2 regions of the Pseudoalteromonas sp. Isolate6 genome follow, and region 2 is predicted to be linked to the other one. Evidence: predicted binding sites of a transcription regulator. Region 2 holds the regulator's gene; the other holds the start of a gene.
The links. Region 2 encodes MetJ, which represses methionine synthesis genes. Its sites were predicted from a motif close to TAGACGTCTAGACGTCTA; they were not measured.

Region 1: the regulator MetJ is predicted to act here: its motif matches at 2,909-2,926, upstream of metA (homoserine O-succinyltransferase).

Annotation. Positions count from the first base shown of each region.
Region 1 covers NZ_JAKEVK010000045.1:10,837-20,167, forward strand. The annotation lists gene metH (methionine synthase) at 1-821, opposite strand, end outside; gene L1D50_RS08950 (homocysteine S-methyltransferase family protein) at 831-1,910, opposite strand; gene metA (homoserine O-succinyltransferase) at 1,900-2,847, opposite strand; gene L1D50_RS08960 (DMT family transporter) at 3,025-3,915, shown strand; gene L1D50_RS08965 (Ig-like domain-containing protein) at 3,962-4,693, opposite strand; gene L1D50_RS08970 (tetratricopeptide repeat protein) at 4,945-6,552, shown strand; gene L1D50_RS08975 (hypothetical protein) at 6,598-7,068, opposite strand; gene L1D50_RS08980 (hypothetical protein) at 7,437-9,038, shown strand; gene L1D50_RS08985 (hypothetical protein) at 9,089-9,331, shown strand, end outside.
Region 2 covers NZ_JAKEVK010000246.1:143-5,832, forward strand. The annotation lists gene L1D50_RS20695 (malic enzyme-like NAD(P)-binding protein) at 298-1,539, shown strand; gene metJ (met regulon transcriptional regulator MetJ) at 1,620-1,940, opposite strand; gene metB (cystathionine gamma-synthase) at 2,285-3,505, shown strand; gene metL (bifunctional aspartate kinase/homoserine dehydrogenase II) at 3,510-5,690, shown strand, end outside.

The DNA of each region.
Region 1 (9,331 bases), on a different contig from region 2:
GTATTGAGGATCACATCCTCAACGGCATCACGGAGCTCTTTTGGAATATCGTCATACACGGCTAACTGACCGGCATTAACGATCCCCATATCCATACCTGCTTTAATCGCATGGTAAAGAAACACAGAGTGGATCGCTTCACGCACAGGGTTGTTACCACGGAATGAGAAGGATACGTTCGACACGCCCCCTGACACTTTACAATGCGGCAGGTTTTGCTTAATTCTGCGCGTACCCTCGATAAATTCAACGGCGTAGTTATCATGTTCTTCGATACCCGTTGCGACCGCGAAAATATTTGGGTCAAAAATAATGTCTTCTGGCGGAAACCCAAGCTCATCAACCAAGATTTTGTAAGAGCGCTGACAGATCTCAAACTTTCTATCTGCGCTCTCCGCTTGACCAACTTCATCAAACGCCATCACCACCACGGCTGCACCAAAACGTTTGATAATTTTAGCTTGGTGAATAAATGGCGCCTCACCCTCCTTTAAGGAGATTGAGTTTACGATGGCTTTACCTTGAATACATTTCAGGCCCGCTTCAATGACTTCCCATTTAGACGAGTCAACCATGATGGGAACTTTTGAAATATCCGGCTCTGACGCTATCAGATTGAGAAACTTTACCATCGCTGCTTTTGAGTCCAACATGGCTTCATCCATGTTGATATCAATTACCTGAGCACCATTTTCAACTTGCTCTCTGGCAACATCTAATGCAGTTTCGTAATCTTCTTCTAGAATAAGGCGCTTAAATTTTGCCGATCCCGTTACATTGGTACGTTCACCGACATTAGTAAATACTGCGGTTTGTGTCATGGTGAATTCCTAATTTAAGTTACAGGCTTCAAGACCAGCCAAACGCATCCGCACTTCGATGTCAGGCAAGCTACGCGGCTGGGTTTGCTCAAGGCCTCTCGCGAAGGCGCGAATATGCTCAGGTGTGGTCCCACAGCAGCCGCCAACAATATTAATAAACCCTTCTTTACCCCAATCGATAATCTCTTTTGCCATGTCGTCGGCTTCAAGGTCGTATTCACCAAACTCGTTAGGCAGCCCAGCGTTTGGGTGCACCGAAGTAAAGGTCTCACAAACCCGTGACAGCTCTTCTACATATTGTCTTAATAAATCTGGGCCTAGCGCGCAGTTGAGGCCGATAGAGATTGGCTTAATATGGCGAATAGAGTTATAAAACGCCTCTGTGGTTTGCCCTGACAGCGTACGCCCTGACGCGTCGGTTATAGTACCTGAGATCATCACAGGTAATCTCACCCCAGCTTGCTCAAAAGCTTCCTCCACACCATAAGACGCGGCTTTGGCATTCAGGGTATCAAAAATAGTCTCAATCAAAATAAGGTGCGCACCACCTTCAATAAGGGCAAGCGTTGACTCGACATAAGCTGCAACCAACTTGTCGAAAGTGATATTGCGAAAACCAGGGTCGTTTACATCAGGAGAAATCGAACAGGTTTTTGACGTTGGACCAAGTACACCTGCCACATAGCGAGGCTTGCCGGGGTCTTGGGCGGTAAATTCGTCGCACACCGCACGTGCGAGCTTCGCCGATTCGAGATTAATCTCTCGACTCAGGCTTGCCATATCATAATCTTCCATTGAAATAGTGGTGGCATTAAAAGTATTGGTTTCAATGATATCCGCGCCAGCAGCTAGATAATCGCGATGGATCTGTTTGATTATCTCAGGCTGCGTCAAACTTAACAGATCGTTGTTGCCTTTGATAAGGACATGCCAATCTTTGAAGCGCTCACCGCGATAGTCTTGTTCTTCTAATTTGTGCTTTTGGATCATGGTTCCCATTGCACCATCTAAGATCAGAATACGTTGCTGCATTGCTTGCTTAAGCTGCTCTGCTATTTGCTCACCGTTTACGGCTACATTATTCGGCATAATTGTTAGTCCTTACATCTTGGCTAACTAAGTTAATATCATAAGGTGTGGTTTGGTAAACATAGTAGTTTAACCAATTTGAGAATAACAAGAATGCATGGCTTTGCCATGTCTTAGATGGACGTTTGCTGGCGTCATTCTCAGGAAAATAGTTTTCAGGCTGCGGTGCGTTGGCCATTTTTTCACAATCGCGAAGGTATTCTTTTTGTAGCGTATCGGCGTCGTATTCAGGATGACCGGTAATATAGACTTGGCTACCTGAGTGATTTTTAATTAAGTAAGCGCCCACTTTTTCAGAGCCAGCTAATACCACGAGATCTTTACACGCATTAATTTTATCGATGTCGATGTGGCCGTAGCGTGAGTGTGGCACCAAAAACTCATCATCAAAACCACGAGTGAGCGCCCCGTGGTCAAAATAACAGTGATGCTTAAATACGCCGCACAGTTTGTCATTTTTGAGTACTCGCTTTAACCCATAATGGTGATACAAACCGGCATGTGCGGCCCAACAGGAAAACAGGGTTGAAGTAACATGGTGCTCAGCCCAATCAAAAAACGCCTGTAATTCCTGCCAATACACCACATCGTCATATTCAAGATGCGCCAGCGGCGCACCGGTGACGATCAAAGCATCATAGTTTTGCTCTTTCACATCCGAAAAATAGCGGTAAAACATATCTAGATGCTGCTCTGAGTTTTCAGAGCTGCGGTGGGTGTCCAGTCGCAACAAATCAACATTCACCTGCAAAGGGGTATTTGCCAGTAATCGGATAAATTGCACCTCAGTCTCCACCTTATTCGGCATCAAGTTTAATATCGCGAGCCGCATTGGGCGGATCTCTTGCGTTGATGCACGACTTTGTGGCATCACGAACACATTTTCATGACGCAATTGGGCAATGGCTGGGAGTTCGTCGGTGACGGTGATTGGCATGTGCTGCTCCAGACTAATCGAATGGCATTATTATGGACAAAAACTGGAAAATTTCAACCTCTAGATGTATGGACGTCTAAACATTAGTAATAATAATTTGATGCTTCATCTCTCACTGATTATTTCAATTTATGTATACTTGCCATCAAATAAATAAACACAAGAAACTTGATATTTATGATTGGTATTGGCGAAGCGGCAGCGATTGGGGCGGCTGGGGTATGGGCTGGCTCAACTATACTGTATAAACGATTTAGCCATCACCTTAGTCCATTTGAGTTGAACGTCAGCAAAGGCGTCATCGCTTCTGCTTTGATGATCTTCTGTTTGTTCATCGCAGGTGATGCTATGTACCCGACCTTACTCTCGAGCTGGGGCTGGCTGATAGCCAGTGGGGTACTGGGCATAGCGATTGGTGACAGCGCCTACTTTGCCGCGCTTAGAAATATAGGCCCTGCTCGCACTTTGGTAATTGAAAGTCTTGCACCTGCTATCGCGGGGATCTTAAACATTGTACTTCTTGGTGTTTATCTCAGCGCATCCGCTTGGCTCGGCATTGCAGTGACGACTGTTGGTGTGATGCTGGCGATTAAGCCAAGTAGAAGCCAGCCAGTATTAGACAAAAAACATTATCTTTTGGGAGTCTGCTTTGCACTCACGGCTGCCACTTGCCAAGCTGCGGGTATGGTACTGTCCAAAGGTGCGCTAAATAACGAAAGCATTAGTAGTTTGTGGGCGGCACTTATCCGCTTGGGATCCGGCACCTTATTTGTGGCCTTTATTGTTGTTTATTTGAAATCACAATGCCTGTTTAAAGCACTCACGCTTAAACAAATCGACGGTAAAAACTGGTTATTCGTTGCAGTGTTTTTTGGCACTTTTATTGGGCTTTGGCTACAGTTGATTTCCGTTAATCATACTGATCCCGCAATCGCACAAACCATCTTTGCAACGGCACCACTCATGGTGATGACGATTGGACTACTGCGCAGAGAAGCGATTACTAAGTCTATGGTGTTTGGGGGTCTAATTGCTTTGGCTGGGGTATTTTTATTGCTAAAGGGATAGCCAATATGCACACTTAATATGTGTGCATATTGTCCTGAGTTTGGGGTTAATTTGCTACCGAAATAGAAACTGTCGCTGGCGCGCTTATAATATCATAAAGGTTATTACCCTTAATGCGATATTGGAACGAATCCTGACCAACGAACCCAGCTTTAGGTGTATAGGTAATGGAGTAGTCACTGTTAACAGATACTGTACCGTTAGCTGGTGAGCTAAAAATCTCAACACCATAGTAATAGGGTACGCCACTATCGTTATCTTTAACGTATACATCAACAGACTGGCCTGCAAAGGTTTGTGCCAAGTCATCACTCGGATACACATCGTAATTACCACCAAACGCTTGGTCTAAGCTAACTCTGATCTCTCCCCACTCCGATGTTTCTCCAGCGGGATTAACAATGCGAAAAGAAATCGTATCTATCTTTTGGTTACCGTTGTCTTCGCCTGAAAAATAAAGCACCTTACCCTTAAATTTAACCCAACGCCTGTCTAATGTGTTGTATGCAACGGCCTGACCGTATGTAGTGTAAACTTTGTCATAAAAGTCAATTTGATCGTAGCTTTTGCTACTATCCAATTGAATACGTAGCTCACTATTTGGATAATTAGGATCAGTCACGTTGCCATCGGCAAAGATATTAAATTCCTCTTGGATGTTTAACCCAGCATTGTACTCAAATATGGCTTTATCAAGCTGAGGAGCTGCACTCACTAATGGTGCAAATAACGTAACACCGACGCTAAGTGACTTTAGCCACATTGTATTTAACTTCATTTTTATTTCCTTATGGATTGATTTCCAGCTTCTTCAGCTGGGCCTTAATTAGCAACAAGACCATACCAAAAACACATTAAACTAACAATATTAACAAATAGAGACTTGGTTGTTCTGACAAGATTAAACAACAGCAGCTAGACAGGAACAAAATACAAAAAAGCAGTCAACCTGAGATTTATTAAAGGCAAACACGACTTTTTGTTATCACTATATTAATATGTAAAAACAATGTATCTAGACTAATCTTTATGCCTTTGCTTTTAGCTTTACTGCTCGTTGTGTTACCGGCGCAGGGTTCAGAATGCCCAAGTGCTAATAATGCTAACCTCACAAGCCAAATTTTGTCTTGTAAGCAACATCTTGAAACCCTTGAACCCAACAGTGCCCAAGCTTTTGATACACGTCTTGAGCTTGTTAGCTTGTATCGTCGAGCGGGTGACATAAAGCTCAGTAATCAAATACTGGATGAGTTGATGGCATGGAAGTTAACCACACTCCAACGCTTTCAGGTGTTAAGACAAAGTGGTATTAATCGTTACCGCCAGCGCAATTATATTCAAGCGCTGGGGAGCTTCCACGAAGCGCAAGTGCTTGCGGCTAAATTGCAACAAAACGAACTCCTGGGTAAATCGGCCAACGATTTAGCTAATGCTTATCAGGCACTTGGAGATCTAGATACCGCCCTCACTTTATTTTTAGAAAGCTACCAAATAGCGAAAGCAACAAATGACCTGCAGAGACAAGCGATCACGCTTAACAATTTAGGGAATGTGTCAAGGGATATTAATCAGTTGGACGATGCCATTCTCTCATTTCGTCAAGCCCATGCACTCCACCAGCAAGCCGGCGACCAAACTAAAGCGAACCACACCTTGCTAAGCATCGCGGAAGTATTTTACAAAAAGCGCGACTACAAAAAAGCAACTGAAATCATTGAAGATTTACTTCAACCGTTGACACAAAGTGGTGCCTATACTCAATTGTCTCGAGCCTATTTATTATTGGCCGAAATCGCCATTGCTCAAAATCATATCACTCAGGCACAACAGCAACTCGCTTCATTCAAACGCACTCGGCAACTAATTCAACACGGTAAAGTTGATCAGCGAGCTCTGCTTATTGAAGCCAAACTCAAGCAGCTTGAGGGTGATAACCTAACTGCACAAACGTTACTTAAACAGGGGCTTGAAGCACATAATCAGCAAAATAGTCAGCTTACCGAATTATTTTACATCGCCTTATTGCAGTCCCAGCTACAAACACACGCTTATAAAGAAGCGGTCGAGACTGCACAGCGTTATAATGACATGCTTAAAAGTAGTCGTGTACAAAGTGAAAACCTTTATCAATTTCGCCTTCAGAGCGCTAACGTCTTGACCGCGCCTGAACGCCAAACAGAGACAAGTATTCTGTCTCATATATTCATTGGGCTTGTCGCATTTTTAACAGGAGTGCTGGTTACTTACTGCGCTATTCACTATACCACCCGTACCAGTACCCATGGAGTGCACAGTAAACATACGAGCATTGACGAACAGGCCGCAAGACAATTAATGGTTGAGGTAATGACACTTACTTTGGCGCTTTGGGAGCAAAGTAGTGGCAAAACTCGTGTCGAATTAGCGGAAGAAAGCAAAGTGTGGAAAGTGAATATAGATGATGGTCGCTTACGAGTGCGCACTCTTGAACGCTATCTTAATATCAAAACGCTGCCCAAAAAGCCGCGTATTCGAAATATTGTTACCACGGCACAATATGTACTCACTCAATGCCAAGGCGCTAATTTCGATACTGCACCTCTTTGTGAAAAAGTTGCACAACTGGAACAAATCTTAGCGTGCTCCAACGCTACTTGATGTCTACAACAAAGGGGCTTTCGCCCCTTCTGGTATTAACAAGCCCTAGTTAACCGTCGCAGTCTCACATAAATAGCACGCTAAAGTCACGCCCATACCGGCCTCATATTCTTGGTGGTGACGGTCTCCTTTGAATTCAAAAGGCCCTTCAAAGCGTGGATACACTGTCACATCAGGTTTTAAGCTATTACTAAAGCCTTTCATATTTTGGTGTAGAGATTGACACATTTTATTACCCATATCATACGCAAGTCGCCAGTCATCAAACTGGCCACAATCTAGTTGTGGTGTAATGCGACCAGAAATACTTTGCTTAGGACTGGTGCAAACGTTACTTCCTTCACTGTGTAAATATTTAAAGGTCCCAGCTGTTAATGTCATTTTACCTAGCAGAATCGTTTGCCGCTTTGGACATTTCGCCCCATCAGCAACTTCGAGCTGCGCTATCATTTCTGGGCTATGGGCTTGTACAAAACTCGCAATCAAAGTTGCTCCCAATACTATTACTCGTTTCATAACTGTCTCCTTATTGGTTATGACACCGTTATTAGAGTGCGAATGTACTTACGCTGAGACTCCAATAAAGGCGATAGCAAAATCCTGCCTCAAGCGAATATTGATTGCAGCAAAAGTTACGGGGCAATTGGGTAAATTCGGGTAAAAATATAAGCAGACCTTTGATATTTAAGTTTTTATTTACCACAGCTTGATATCAACACTTACCTAACCCAATGCGTCCGTTTAATATCAAAGGTTTTACCCAAGTTGACCCTAACTGGCCCTACAACCTCCTATTCAATCGCTGAAAAAGTTTCCAACATCACAAGGCAAGTTAACAATGCATGAGGCATGTTGACTCAGCACAACGATGAAGGAATAGAAAAATGAAACAGAGAAATTTCACCCCCAAATTAGTCAGCCTAGTTACCAGCACGTTGTTACTGGGTAGTATTTCGCTACAAGCCGCAGAAGAATATGGAGAAATGGCCCCCTCTAAAGTAAGCCCAGAAGCGTGGCAAGCCATTTCAAACTGGTCTCAAGACCGTGTTTCCTTGCTTGAATATATCTCCGACAACGACGAAGAATATGAATTAGACCGCTACGTGGATAGCTTGATCCGCGGCTATCGAGATGGGGAGATGCTTAGCCAAGCAAAAGCTCTAGATCAAAATGTGTTATCAGCATGGGAAAATGCTTTTACCGAGCAAGCGCCTGAAGATAACTTTTTCTTTACTCGATATCTTATTCAATTTAAACCGACGGTATTCGAAAAATGGACTCAACAGCAAAAAATGCCAACGCTCAGCCAACATTTAGAGCGAAATGCATCGCAGCTTTACAGCACTTGGCACAAGGAGTACGCAGCTCCTAAACGTAAAGGGCTCTCGGTACTTGAATACGATAGGACGCTACCGTCAGATACTCTTGCCGAATTAAAAGAATTGCTGACTAAAAAACCCATCTTCGGGCCTAAGTCACAATGCTCATGTCAGATGGTGACCCCTTCAACCAGCACAGGTCAAGTAGTCACTAACTACCCATCAACCCAAACGCCTTGGAGCACATCCACCAGCGATGGTAGTGGTTTTTCTAAGCACCATGCTTATGTCAATACCTCAGCCTACGGCGCCTTTCACTCAGCTAAGGGGAAACGTTGGTCAAAAAATAAAGCGCTCAGTTTCGATAACACCTCAGCCCATAACTCGACAGAGTTCCACGTCAAAATGTTGTGTGCAGACACCGGGGGATTTGCATGTAATCAAAGCAATGCCTGTTCGGGCAATTTAGAAGTCAGAGGCACTTATTCAGCTCGCTACCATGTAACTGGGCAAGCTAAAAAAATCTGGTCAAAAGGTACCAACTCACACGCAACCGACGGCGCAAAATTTGCGGTCGATTTGCCAGGATCTGCACCTGAAGTCATCTTGTTTAATAAAGCCGGTGGCGCAGCCATGGGATACAACACCACATGGAATTTAAACTCCACCATTGGAGTCGTCAAAGCCGCACTTGGCATTACTTCTGCAATCGTTAATGGCAACCCTGGCAGCTTGCTTGACGGTCAATTGGCCGATGCGCTTATCACCAACTTGGCAGGCATGATCACGCGTTCGGGTAATCAAGCCAGTGTTACCACCACAATGCGCGCGCGCTTTGATTCGTCCGACGTCAGTCCTTTTCTGTTGCAACCCAATGAGGTGTATCACTTTACCCTTGATTCAAAAGGTCGGGTACAAGCCAGAGGCTACGGTGGTTATTCGGACAGTCATTACGAATATGGTAGCTCAGGCGCGGTGATGTATGCGGCAAATCACTTTACCTGCGGCAGCAATGTCAATGCTCCAGCACCAACAGGATTATGGTTCTATTCGTCACAATCCGGTCCAGATAGCGACGCGTCGTTACGTAGTGACGTTGAAAACTGGCTCTCTGTCCAGCTCAACAAACCCGTTAATGCAGGCCAACGCCAAGGCATCATTCACTAGGTTTTTGTTAAGGGTGGCTATACGCTGCCCTACTCCAATAAGGAAAGATTATGAATAAGTTCATCGCCACCACGCTTACCTGCTGGGCTTTGTCTTTAAGCGTTAACGCCTCAGCAGAGTCAGAGCACTACGATACATCAACCTTACCGCTATTATTTCACGCAGGACAACAAGGTTATCAAGCCCTTTCACCTTGGTATTCTTTTCAGTATCAGGACCAAAGGATCACCTTACAAACATGCGCAGAAGATGCCTGCAAACAAACGTTGCAATTTCCCCGATTAGAGCAAACC
Region 2 (5,690 bases):
TCTTAAAATTGAGCTTATCTTCTCGGAAAAGTATAGAAAATACCGTGCTAGTGGATAGACCTGATTTTACTTGAATAATGAGTAAAACTCGGTATTGTGTGAATACGGTCGATTAACTATATGTCCTATTGACATACCACGACAGCAAAGCACATAGGCTTGTTGAGTGGTTGAATGTCGTCGCTCATATAGTTAATCGCACTGTGTGTTGCTCTAACCTGCCTGATAGGTTGCCAACATTCAGAATGCGAACGTTTACCACACTCTCACATTAACTTCGTAGGAAAATATCGCGCCATGACAGATTTTCGTCAACAAGCTCTAGATTATCACGAGAAGCCCGTTCCAGGTAAAATCAGTGTTGAACTTACTAAACCTGCCGAGACCGTAAAAGACTTAGCACTTGCATACAGCCCTGGTGTTGCAGAGCCAGTACGTGAAATCGCGGCTGATCCGGCGAATGCATACCGTTACACGGGTAAAGGAAATATGGTTGCGGTGATCAGTAATGGTACGGCGATTCTTGGCTTGGGTAACTTAGGTCCTTTGGCGTCAAAGCCTGTCATGGAAGGTAAGGCGCTATTATTTAAGCGTTTTGCGGGCCTTGATTCAATCGATATTGAAGTTAAGCACAATACCACCGAAGACTTCATCAATACGGTGGCAAATATCGCAGACACGTTTGGCGGTATTAACCTTGAAGATATTAAAGCGCCAGAGTGCTTTGAGATTGAGCGCGCGCTAATCGAGCGTTGTGACGTTCCTGTATTCCATGATGATCAGCACGGGACTGCAATTGTAACCGCTGCGGGTATGCTGAATGCGTTGGAAATCCAAGGTAAAGATATTCACGATGCGATTATTGTGTGTCTTGGCGCGGGTGCAGCCGCTATTGCTTGTATGGAATTATTGATCAAGTGCGGCGCTCAACGTGAGCACATCTACATGCTGGACAGAAAAGGCGTGATCCACACTCGCCGTGATGACCTAAATGAATACAAAGAGCTGTTTGCAAACAACACGGATAAGCGTACGTTACAAGACGTGATTGCAGATGCGGACGTATTTGTTGGTGTTTCTGGCCCAGATTTACTTTCTGCTGAAGATCTAAAGTTAATGGCTGACAAGCCTGTGGTATTTGCTTGTTCTAACCCAGATCCAGAGATCAGCCCTGAAGTTGCACACGGTGCACGTAATGATTTGATCATGGCGACTGGTCGCTCGGACTATCCAAACCAAGTAAATAACGTGCTGTGTTTCCCGTTTATCTTCCGTGGTGCGCTTGATGTACGTGCAACTGCTATCAATGACGAGATGAAGATTGCAGCGGTTGAAGCAATTAGAACGATTGCTAAAGAGCCTGTGCCTGCTGAAGTGTTAAAAGCGGCTGACGTGGATAGCCTTGAGTTTGGTTCTGAGTATATTATTCCAAAACCAATGGACCCACGTTTGTTACCTCGTATTGCAAAAGCGGTAGCGGCAGCTGCAATTGAATCAGGCGTGGCACAAATCGACATGCCAGCTGGATATATGGAATAATACCAATGGTATTATCCAAATGAAAAAAGCCTCGGTCGAGGCTTTTTTTGTGTCTGTATTCCAGCGCGAGAGAGTTTTTATCACTCTTCGTTTATTTCTGGGATCTCCAAGCCTCGTTCTTCCATTATTTGTCTTACTTCTAACGGAATACGCTCTGGATTATCTTTTCTCAAGTCTTCATCGCTCGGCAGTGGCTGACCTGTGAAGGCATGTAGAAACGCCTCACATAAAAGCTCACTGTTCGTGGCATGACGTAAGTTATTCACTTGGCGACGTGTACGCTCATCAGTTAGCACTTTGAGTACATTCAGAGGTATGCTCACCGTGATCTTTTTTACTTGCTCTGCTTTCTTACCGTGTTCTGCATATGGGTGAATATACTCACCGTTCCATTTTGCCATAATTGTGTACTTGCCTCAGTTACATCAATGCCAATATGACTGGGTTCTGGTCTACATTATTCACCAACCGCATGAATATAGGGATAACTTTACGAATTAAAGATAAATCCTAAACCCAAATAGATGAATAAACTAATCCGCCATAGCGAGATAGAAGAATCTCTGCCATAGTTTTCAATAACTCAGTCGTATTAGCAACGCCTAGAGTGGCGAAATTTTATCGGTTTAAAAAAGATAGTCAAATACTAGTTATTTAGCCATTTAGCGGTATAAATGTTTTGACTTCTAGTTTCTGTTGCTCTAACCTTTTAGACGTCTAAACATCCAACTATCTAGGTGACCTTATGAGTCAAGTTAACAAATCGACGGTTGCAGTGCGTCACGGTATAGAAGCTGATAAAGCACATGGAGCAGTAGTACCACCGCTTTACCTTTCTACCACCTATTCTTTTGCCGATTTTGATACCAAACGCGACTACGATTATGGCCGCAGTGGTAACTTTAATCGTGATGTGCTGGCACAGGCACTTACCGAACTTGAAGGCGGTGCTCGTGGCATTATTACCGCGACTGGCATGGCTGCCGTTCACCTAGTAACGCAACTGCTTAACCATGACGATACGCTGGTTATTCCACATGACTGTTATGGTGGTAGCTATCGCTTGTTTACATCGCTTGCAAAGCGTGGATTGCTCAAATTAGCCGTCTTGGATCTTACGCAACCAGAAAGTCTTGCACAGCTGCAGCAGATCAAACCTAAATTAGTTTGGATTGAAACACCCAGTAACCCCATATTAAGGCTCACGGATATAGAAGCTGTCGTAAACGCAGCGCGCTCCATAGGGGCTTTGGTTGCCGCTGACAACACCTTCTTGTCTCCTGCATTACAAAACCCTATTGCTTTTGGCGTGGATGTCGTCGTGCATTCAACCACTAAATATATCAATGGTCATTCTGATGTCGTGGGGGGCGCGGTGATCGCGCGTACACAGGAGTTGGGTGATGAGTTAGCTTGGTGGGCGAATAATATCGGTATTACAGGTGCACCTTTTGATAGTTACCTTACTCTACGTGGACTGCGCACCTTAAACGTGCGTTTACGCCAGCATCAAGAAAATGCTCAGCTGATTGCGGAGTATTTAGAAAAGTCGCCGTATGTTAGCCAAGTTTATTACCCTGGCCTTGAATCGCATCCTCAACACGAACTTGCGAAAAAACAACAGCTCGGCTTTGGTGGTATGGTGAGCTTTGATATCAAAGGCGATCTGCAAACATCAGCGAAGTTCTTAACGTCTCTAACGCACTTTTCATTGGCTGAATCTTTAGGTGGGGTTGAGAGTCTAATTTGCCATCCAGCGACGATGACACACGCAGGAATGGAGCCGCAAGCACGTTTAGAAGCGGGAGTGGGCGATACGTTAATTCGTATTTCTGTGGGCATTGAAGATGCACAGGATCTCATTGCAGATCTGGAGTCAGGATTTGCATGTATTGATGAAAGTCAGGCGAGTGATGATGCTAAGTCATTCAAATTAACGCCTGCGCATACAGTAGCGTTGTGGTGAGTAAATGGCAAAAGTAGTACATAAGTTTGGTGGTTCGAGTTTAAGCTCGCCAGAGCGTTATCAGGCGGTTGCCAAGATAGTGTTAGAGCAATGTCAGCTAGGTGACAGTGTTGTGGTTTCTGCTGCAGGAAAAACAACGAATACCCTAGTGAAATTATGGCAAAGCTTTGAGCAGCAAGATGTTCGCGCATTCAACGATGTTTTATTACAAGTTGAAAATCATCAACGTGAATTAATTGATGCCTTGTTTGTAGGTGAACAACACAGTGTGTTACTCAAACAGCTTGTCAATGAGCTGCAAGCAATCGCTTCAGGGCGAGAAGAACAACAGCTTCACTACGCGAGTTTACTTGCACATGGAGAGCTATGGTCGGCTCGTATATTAGCAAACTACCTAAGCTCTCAGGGTGTTGAAGCCAAAGCTATCGACGCTCGTACGTTATTTGTACAACAAGAGGGAGTGTTACTCCACGCCCATAACAAAGAAGCGTGCTATCGCGCTATTGATGATCACGCTATCTATATCGTTACCGGTTTTATTGCTGCAAATGCACAAGGGGAAACGGTGACTTTAGGCCGGAATGGCAGTGACTATAGCGCAACTTTGTTGGCAAGTTATCTTGATGCGGCTCAAGTATCAATTTGGACGGATACAACTGGTGTATTCAGCACTGATCCACGTAAAGTCGCCAATGCCATAAAATACACTAAGGTATGCCGTGGCCAAGCTGAATTACTCGCACGATTAGGTAATCCGGTATTACATGCAAAAACGCTGTCTCCACTTAAAGATACCGATATAAAACTACAAGTTCGTAGCAGCTTTGATGCCGATGCACTTGGCACTGAGATAGTAAAGGCAGGCTATAGCAAAGAGAAGCGCTTTATTACCACTTTTGGACAACTTGACCTGTTACGCGTCGAGCAGCTAAAAAGTGGTGAAGTAAAACAGCTAAGCCAGCTTATCCAGCATAGCATTCATCATTTTGTTAAAGGTGGAGAGGCACACTTACTGGTGCCATCTGAGTTTAGCCATGTTGTGATCAAAGCGCTGGATTCGCGAGCCAATATTATTGAGTCGCAAGTACAAGGCTTTGCTATTGTTGCCCCAAGTCAGGATGTTGCTGGGTTACATCAGCAGGCTCTGGAGCTATTGGATGAACATGCGATTGTCACCCGTTTTGTACTGCAAGAGCGTCATTACAGCTTAGTGTTAACCGATCAAGCAATTGATAGTGATCTACTTGCTATATTGCATGAGCGTTTGGTCAATAAAGGCAGAGAGCTTGCTGTGATTGTGGCGGGTGTTGGCAATGTGGGTGAAGTGTTTATCGAACAATGCAAAAACCAAGTCGCTAAGCTGAGTGAGCACTTTGATCTTAAGTTGGTTGGCTTACTGCGTTCTAAGCAAATGTTGTTCTGTCCAAGCGGGTTGAATTTAGCATCATGGCAACAGCAGTGGCAAAATGAGGCTATTGAATACAATGAAGCAGAGCTATTCACTCGTATTAAAGAGCTAGATTACGAGCATAAAGTGGTGGTCGATATTACTGCGAGCGAGCGCTTCAGCGAGTTGTATCCACAGTTTGTTGAACATGACTGCCATTTGATCAGCGCCAATAAATATGCCGGCACGGCACAACAAGGTTGGTACTCAAAGCTGCGTCAGCAGTTACAAGAGCGTAACCTGTTATGGCGTTACAACACCAGTGTTGGCGCAGGTCTTCCCATTAACTTTGCATTGGCTGATCTGCAAAATAGTGGTGATGAAGTAGTGAGAATTGAAGGCGTCTTTTCCGGCACTTTATCTTGGCTTTGTAGTCGCTATGATGGTTCTGAAGCATTTTCTGAGCTAGTGCTTGGGGCGCAAGAACTTGGTTTTACTGAGCCTGATCCGAGAGAAGATCTATCTGGCCGAGATATGCAGCGTAAGCTTTTGATCTTAGCACGAGAGTTAGGCATTGAACTTGAGCTTGACGATATTGAATTAGAGGCATTAATGCCTGAGTCCTTGAGTGTGGGTACATGGCAAACGTTTTTAGAAAATCGCCAGCAACTCGATGACTTTTATGCGACACACTATGCAAAGGCCACTGCGAATGACGCTGCGCTTCGATATACAGGTGCGCTTGAAATTGCAAGCAATGGCAAAGTGTCTGCAAAAGTAGGCATTGCACAGGTACCA